Thiorhodovibrio frisius: one gene and its partner. The protein of the gene in region 1 interacts with the protein of each later gene in a pairwise test. Links are inferred from orthologs where the notes say so. Each region holds a gene or a part of one and is shown in the gene's direction. Other genes may lie near its edges.

Region 1 (4,529 bases):
GCGACTGTCATTACCTTCGAGCCGCAGCCGATGGAGTTTTTCGCGCCCAAGCAGGCACCGGCGCGCCTGACCCGACTGCGCGAGAAGGCGCGGGTCATGGCCGAGGATGGCATCGAGCAGCTGATGGTGCTGCGTTTTGATCATTCCTTGGCAAGTCTCGATCCGGAAGTCTTTGTCTCGCGCCTGCTGGTTGCTGGGCTTGGGGTGCGTTATCTGCTGGTGGGGGACGATTTTCGCTTTGGCCACCAGCGCGCGGGTGACTATCAACTGCTGTGCGATTGCGGCCAAAGGAATGGATTCGAGGTTGCCAATCTGGCAACGGTGCGCGATGGTGACGAGCGCATCAGCAGCACTAGAGTGCGCGCGGCCCTGGCGGCAGGCGAGCTAACACTGGCCCGTCGACTGTTGGGGCGGCCCTATTGTCTGCATGGACGGGTTGCCCATGGCGAAAGACGCGGGCGCGAGCTCGGATTTCCGACAGCCAATATCCACCTGCACCGACACGCCACGCCGCTCAGCGGGGTCTATGCGGTGTTGGTGCATGGCCTGGCTCAAGGCGCGCTGCCCGGTGTCGCCAATGTTGGTATTCGCCCCACGGTAGCCGGCACTGTCGTGCGGCTAGAAGTCCATCTGTTCGACTTCGCGCAAGACATCTACGGTGCGCATCTGCGGGTAGAATTTCGCACCTGGCTGCGCCCTGAACAAAAATTTTCATCCCTCGCAGCACTGCGCGAACAAATCACTCGCGACAGCGCAGCGGCCAGAGCGGTTTTCGTGCAGTAAAGGCGACTTTGTTCGCCGCGACACATCGAACATAACGATCAAGGACAGCATCCCGTGACCCAAGCCGAGAACGACTACAAAGCCACCCTGAACCTTCCCAGCACCGGCTTTCCGATGAAGGGCAACCTGGCTCAGCGCGAGCCGGAGATGCTCAAGCGCTGGGAGCAGGAAGACGTCTACGGCCAGATTCGCGCCGCGCGCGCCGGCGCGGAGCAGTTCATCCTGCACGATGGCCCGCCCTATGCAAATGGTGCCATTCACATCGGCCATGCGGTGAACAAGATTCTCAAGGACATCATCGTCAAGTCGCGCACGCTCGACGGGCTGGACGCGCCCTATGTGCCGGGCTGGGACTGTCACGGGCTGCCGATCGAGTTGCAGGTCGAGAAGAAAAAGGGCAAGCCAGGGCTGCGTATCTCGGCCACGCAGTTTCGCGACGCCTGCCGCGAGTATGCGGGCAAACAGGTCGATGGCCAGCGCGAGGACTTCAAACGCTTGGGCGTACTGGGCGACTGGGCCAATCCTTACCTGACCATGGCCCCAGCCTTTGAGGCCGAAATCGTGCGCTCGCTCGGGCGCATCATCGACGCCGGGCATCTGCACAAGGGCGCCAAGCCTGTGCACTGGTGCATCGATTGCGGCTCGGCCCTAGCCGAGGCCGAGGTGGAATATGCCGAGAAAGAATCCATCGCCATCGATGTGCGCTTTCCGGTGCAGGAAGACGACGCCCTGTTCGCACGCTGCCATGCGGTGCCCGATGGCCATGGCGAGGGGCCCATGTCGGTGGTCATCTGGACCACCACGCCTTGGACACTCCCAGCCAATCAGGCCGTGGCACTCAATCCCGAGCTGGAATACGCCCTGGTGCAAGTGGAGGATGGCCCGGGCAATGGCCATGGCGGGAAGGAGCGCCTGCTGATCGCTGAGGGGCTGATCAAGGACACCATGGATCGATGGAATATCGCGCATTATCGGGTGATTGCCTATGGCCCCGGCCATGCGTTCGAGGGGATGAAACTGGCACATCCCTTCTATGACCGCGAGATTCCGATCATCCTCGGCGAGCATGTCACCCTCGATGCCGGCACCGGTGCCGTGCATACTGCCCCCGGTCATGGCCTGGAGGACTATCTGGTCGGCAACCGCTACAAATTGCGCGTCGACAACCCGGTCGGCGGTGATGGCCGCTTCGTCCCCGGCACCCCGCTGTTGGCGGGCGAAAATGTGTTTGATGCCAACGAGCAGGTAGTAGAAATCCTCAAAGCCCGGGGCGCCCTGCTGCGCGCGTCACGTTTCAACCACAGCTATCCGCATTGCTGGCGACATAAGACCCCGGTAATCTTCCGCGCCACCCCGCAGTGGTTCATCGGCATGGAGCAACGCGGACTCAGAAATGCCGCGCTGGAGGCCATCGACACCGTGCGCTGGCTGCCCGACTGGGGGCAGTCGCGCATTCAGGGCATGGTGGCCAACCGGCCGGACTGGTGCATTTCCCGTCAGCGAACCTGGGGCGTCCCCATCACGCTGCTGATCCACAAGCACAGCGGCGAGCGCCACCCGCGCACCCCGGAACTGATCGAAGAGGTTGCCCGGCGCATCGAACAAGGCGGCATCAATGCCTGGTTCGAGCTGCAAGTGAGCGACCTGCTGCCGGAAGCTGAAGCAGCCGACTACGTGAAGGTGACGGACACCCTGGATGTCTGGTTCGACTCGGGCGTCACCCACGCCTGCGTGCTTGAGCAGCGCACGGGCTTAAGCGTCCCGGCCGATCTGTACCTGGAGGGCTCCGACCAACATCGCGGCTGGTTCCAGTCCTCGTTGCTGACATCCGTCGCCATGCACGGGCCTGATGAGAGCAGGGCGCCCTACAAAACCGTGCTGACCCATGGTTTCACCGTCGATCAGCAGGGACGCAAGATGTCGAAGTCCCTCGGCAATGTGGTCAGTCCCCAGCAGGTGGTCAAAACGCTCGGCGCCGACATCATCCGTCTGTGGGTAGCGGCGACCGACTATCGCGGCGAGATGAGTGTGTCGGAGGAAATCCTCAAGCGCACCGCCGATGCCTACCGGCGCATCCGCAACACCGCGCGCTTTCTGCTGGCTAATCTCAACGGCTTCGACCCCGAACAGCATCTGGTTGCCCCGGGTGAAATGATCGCGCTCGACCGTTGGGCGGTGGCCCGCGCGCATGAGTTGCAGCAGGAGATCCTCAGCGCCTACCAGGACTATCAATTTCACTTGATCTACCACCGCCTGCACAACTTCTGCGTGGTCGACATGGGCGGCTTTTATCTGGATGTCATCAAGGATCGCCAGTACACCACGCCGGCCGACAGCCTGGCCCGTCGCTCCTGCCAGAGCGCCATGTACCTGATCATTGAGGCCATGAGTCGCTGGCTGGCACCCATCTTGAGCTTCACCGCCGATGAGATCTGGCAGCACATTCCCGGTCGCCAACCAGATCGGGAGCCCGGTGCTGAGCCGCCATCGAGCGTCTTCGCCGCCTCCTGGTTCGACGGCCTGTTCGCGCTCGATGCCAGCGACCCGCTCGATACTGCGGCCTGGAATCAGATACTCGAGTGCCGCGCCGCCGTTGGTAAAGCGCTGGAAGACGCGCGCAAATCCGCGCTGATCGGCGCCGCCCTGGATGCCGAGATCGCGCTTTATTGCAAACCCGAGTTGGCGGGGATTCTGAACCGCCTAGGCGAGGAGTTGCGCTTTATCTTCATCACATCAGGGGTCTCTGTGCACGGGCTTGAGCAGGCTCCGGCGGACGCGACCGACGCCGCAGAGGGACTGAAAGTGCAGGTGCGCCCAAGCCCGCACCCAAAATGCGTGCGCTGCTGGCATCATCGCGCCGACCTGGGCACCCATACCGAGCATCCGCATCTGTGTGGGCGCTGTGTTGAGAACATCACCGGCGCCGGCGAGACCCGGCGCTTTGCCTAATGAGTGACAACATGTCCGCATTCACCCCGAGCCGGGCGCACTGGTTATGGCTGTCGGTCACAGTCATCGCACTCGACCAGCTCAGCAAATGGCTGGCTGAGCGTCTACTGCCGCTGCACGAGCCGGTCGCGCTCATGCCGATGTTAAACCTCACCCTGATGCACAACGAGGGCGCAGCCTTCAGCCTGCTAGCCGATGCCGGTGGCTGGCAGCGCTGGCTGTTCGCGGGCTTTGCGCTGCTGGTCACCATCGGGCTGATCATCTGGCTGCTGCGCCTCGACGCCCGCGAGCGCCTGACTGCTGCGGCGCTAACGCTGCTAATTGGCGGTGCTATTGGCAACCTGATCGACCGGGTACGCACCGGCAGGGTGGTGGATTTCATCGATGTCTATTATGGTGACTGGCACTGGCCGGCGTTTAACCTTGCCGATAGCGCCATCACCCTTGGCGTCGCACTGCTGCTGATCGAGACCCTGCGGGCGGGGAAAAACACTTGAAGCCGGAAGCGACAAAATCGGCGCAAACAGCTTCGACCGCGACCATCCTTGCAACCATGCTCCCCCGGCATCTGAACTCGGCCCACATCTAACCGGCATTGGCGGCTAAAGCACCTCCCATCTGGGAAGCGAACGGCTGGTCGCGGCTCGGCCCGATGTGATTCCGGATCATCACTGAAAAGCTCAGGTTCATCGTAATGAAAATTGCCATTCTCTCCCGCAACGCCAGCCTCTATTCGACCCGACGCATCCTAGAGGCCGCCCGCGAGCGCGGTCACGAGGCCCGGGTCGTCGACGTGC
Region 2 (3,548 bases), 3.9 Mb from region 1 along the record:
CGCGCGCGGACTCGAAGCCTCCTGGGCCGCGCACAAGATGCGCTACTTCCAGGACAAGCTGGTCGCCAACATCAAGGCCGGCGACACCGCCACCGCCAATACCGACAAATGGGAGCCGCGCTCCTGGCCCAAGCAGGCCAGGGGCGTGGGCACCACCGAGGCCCCACGCGGCGCGCTTGGCCACTGGGTGACCATCGAGAAAGGCAAGATCGACAACTATCAGGCCGTGGTGCCGACCACCTGGAACGGCTCGCCGCGCGACCCCCAAGGCAACATCGGCGCCTATGAAGCGGCGCTTCTCAACACGCCGCTGGCCAAGGCCGAGGAGCCACTGGAGATTCTGCGCACCCTGCACAGTTTCGATCCCTGCCTGGCCTGCTCGACCCATGTGATGAGTCCCGACGGCTCCCCGCTTACCGAAATCCGCGTGCGCTGACCATGAGGGAGGAACCTGTCATGCATCCATCCCTGCCCACCACGCGCCAGACGGCCGTGTATGTCTACCAAGCGCCACTGCGCGCCTGGCACTGGATCAACGCGGCCTCCATCACCGTGCTGGCCATCACCGGCTGGTTCATCGCCAATCCGCCGCCAAGCTTAAGCGGCGAGGCCAGCGCTCACTTCCAGATGGGCTATATCCGCTTCTTTCATTTCGCGGCGGCCTATGTCTTTGCAGTTGGCTTTCTATTCCGCCTCTACTGGGCCTTTGTCGGCAACAGCTACGCCCGCCAGCTCTTTACCTTGCCCTTCTGGCGCCGCGCATTTTGGGCCGAGCTGGTGCACGAGGTGCGCTGGTACGCCTTCCAGGAGTCGGAACCGCGCAAATATGTCGGCCACAATCCGCTCGCACATCTGTTCATGGTCGTCATCATCACCGTCGGCGGCCTAGTAATGATTTTCACCGGCTTCGCGCTCTACTCGGAACAAACTGGCCTCGGCAGCTGGCAGGACAAGCTCTTCGGCTGGGTCATTCCGCTGGTCGGTCAAAGCCAGGACGTGCGCATGTGGCACCACTGGGGCATGTGGGTATTGGTCGTCTTCGTCATGCTGCATGTCTACACCGCCGTGCGCGAGGATGTGATGTCGCGCCAAAGCCTGATCAGCACCATGATCAGCGGCTGGCGGATGTTCAAGGATGATCGGCCATGACGCCTGACGCACCCCACAACGACCGCGTGCTAATCCTCGGCATCGGCAATATTTTATGGGCCGATGAAGGCTTCGGCGTGCGCTGTGTCGAGACCCTGGGCGCCCGCCACAGCTTCGATGATCGGGTGCGGCTGCTCGACGGCGGCACCCAGGGCATCTATCTGGTCAACCAGCTTGAGGATGTCGATCATCTGATCATCTTCGACGCCATCGACTACGGCCTGCCGCCGGGGTCGCTCAAAATCGTCCGTGATCGGGAAGTGCCCCAGTTTCTCGGTGCCAAGAAAATGAGCCTGCATCAGGTCGGCTTTCAGGAGGTGCTGGCCATGGCTGATCTGCTCGGCCAGCTCCCGGCCAATCTGCTGCTGATCGGCGTGCAGCCCGAACAACTCGATGACTATGGCGGCAGCCTCAGCCCCGCCGTCAAGTCCATGATCGAACCCGCGCTGAGCGAGGCACTTGGCTATCTGGCAGACTCTGGCATTCATCCGCTTGAGAACCATTTGGCCAGTGCCGAGATCATGGACGCACATCCGCACGCGGCGCTGCGTCTCGGCGACTACGAACATGGACGCCCGTCGCAGGCAGCCGCCTGGCGTCATGGCGATGCGCGTTTCTTGACTCCTTCTGTGTGAATCCTTGCCACGGCGACCGCGATGACCCGCAATCCGCAAACACCCCTAAACCTGGATATTGCCGACTGCCCGCAAGCCATTGAGATGCTCGAACGGGTGCGCACCGGGCTTGAGCAAGGCATCGCCGGGCAGAGCACCGAGCCCTTATCGCTGCAATCGCTGAGCGATGACGCCCGGGCACTGGTGTTGGAAGCGCTCGGCGAGGGGGAGATTCGCGCCGAGTTGGATGCCCACAAGGGACACCCTCAGGCCATCCTTTACGAAACTCAGCTTACCGGCGTTTGGCGCTGGCAGTTGCTGGATCAGGCAGCGCAAGTGCTGGAGGATTCGCTGGAAGCCGGCGACTGCCCGCAACTCATGCGCCACCGCCCCTTTCATGCGGCCAGAGCCCGCATTGGCCGGCCGCAGGATTCTGCCGATAATCTGATGGATGGGGTTGCGGTGCTCGCCGAGCTTGAGGCTCATCTCGAGCAGCATTTTGACGCCGAGCCAGAGGGCCAGCGCGAAACGACAGTGCGGAACACCAGCGCCACCAGCCCGGCTGCACCATACCGGCTTAACCTGAGCATGATGCCGCAAAGCCCCGCCGCGCTGGAGCTGATCGATCAGCGTCTAGGTCGCGGGCCAGCCCGGATGACCAACAGCGGCTATGGTTCCTGCCAGATCGAAGCCACCTCGGTGCGCTGCATCTGGCGCCTCAAGCATTTCGACGACTCCGGCCGCCTGCTGCTCGACAGCCTGGAAATTTGCCTGGTGCCAACCGCCGTGCTTGCCACGGCCGAGGATCTCGCCGACAGCCACGCACGACTCGGCGAGTTGCTCGCGACCATCGATAGCGGCGCCTGCTAAATCGCAGGCGGTGATGGCGCTTACCTCGCGAAAACCACGTCCGTTGGATCGCAGCGTCAAGCATTTGCGCGACACTCGCCTTATCATTAACACCCAGGGCATCGTGAATGGCGCGCATCCTAGCGAGCTTGCAGATGCTCAAGCACCCGCTCTGCCAGTGTCTTGGCATTGGTCAGCTGGTCGGCCTCGGCGGTGGCGCTGGCAGAGAGGATGAAATGGTATGGTCCCTGGAAGACCGCCAACTGGCCGATAGAGGTGCCGAAATCCTGCCATCCGGCGCGCTCCCCAATACCTTCGACTGGCGCCAAGGCGCCTTTGCTCCCCAGCTCGGCAATCAGCCCTGCCTCATAGTCGGCATAGGCCTGCGGAGCCCCCTCTGAACCATGGTGGGGCCTGAGCAAAAGACCCGCCGAACGGGTTTGGCTCCCAGCCTCTCCGCTGTAGTTGCACGTGGCGACCCAGAAATCGTCTTTCCCACTGCTGCGTGTCTGTGGCTCGCCTACCGCGGTCCCGAGAACTGTCTCCACGTCCGCTGCGGTCAGCAGGGTGCAGGCGTCGATTGCGCCAGCGGAGGCCACTGCGGCTGTCTTGTCGCCGCAACCGGCAGCGAGCAGGCAGGTTGCGACGATCAAGGTCGCCAGCGACAGTCCGCCGAAAGATGGGTGGGGGCATGAATGCTGGCGTGTCGCCATGGTTGCGCTCCTTGGGGCATTGTCGTCCTGGGAAAGGTATATCTTACAGCGATCCGGGGAGCTAGAGACAACGCACGGAAAATCAGGGCTGGGGATCATTCTCGCGCTCACGCTGGGGCTGATGGTCCCGCTCGGCATGGTCAGCCAACTCATTCATGAACGCGCCGCGCGCCAAGATGCCGTGGTCAATGAAATCGCCGCCAGTTCCGCCGGGGCGCAGCGG

What was found. The genes of interacting proteins can lie anywhere in the genome.
Region 2: the proteins of ileS (region 1) and Thiofri_RS02660 interact in binary tests that used the Escherichia coli proteins (3 or more experiments, as listed by UniProt). The link is inferred for Thiorhodovibrio frisius from one-to-one orthologs.

The regions. Positions count from the first base shown.
Region 1 is NZ_CP121471.1:4,394,340-4,398,868, forward strand. Bases 574-3,932 are described here. They hold ileS (isoleucine--tRNA ligase), read left to right. Parts: upstream 574-897; coding sequence 898-3,732; downstream 3,733-3,932. Other genes in these bases: ribF (bifunctional riboflavin kinase/FAD synthetase), read left to right, coding at 574-783; lspA (signal peptidase II), read left to right, coding at 3,744-3,932. In the rest of the region: more of ribF, read left to right, coding at 1-573; more of lspA, read left to right, coding at 3,933-4,229; rimK (30S ribosomal protein S6--L-glutamate ligase), read left to right, coding at 4,427-4,529. UniProt on the Escherichia coli protein: Catalyzes the attachment of isoleucine to tRNA(Ile). As IleRS can inadvertently accommodate and process structurally similar amino acids such as valine, to avoid such errors it has two additional distinct tRNA(Ile)-dependent editing activities.
Region 2 is NZ_CP121471.1:514,064-517,611, forward strand. Bases 1-2,964 are described here. They hold Thiofri_RS02660 (HyaD/HybD family hydrogenase maturation endopeptidase), read left to right. Parts: upstream 1-1,145; coding sequence 1,146-1,784; downstream 1,785-2,964. Other genes in these bases: Thiofri_RS02650 (nickel-dependent hydrogenase large subunit), read left to right, coding at 1-436; cybH (Ni/Fe-hydrogenase, b-type cytochrome subunit), read left to right, coding at 457-1,149; Thiofri_RS02665 (HupH hydrogenase expression protein), read left to right, coding at 1,806-2,633; Thiofri_RS02670 (hypothetical protein), read right to left, coding at 2,753-2,964. In the rest of the region: more of Thiofri_RS02670, read right to left, coding at 2,965-3,325; Thiofri_RS02675 (inner membrane CreD family protein), read left to right, coding at 3,324-3,548.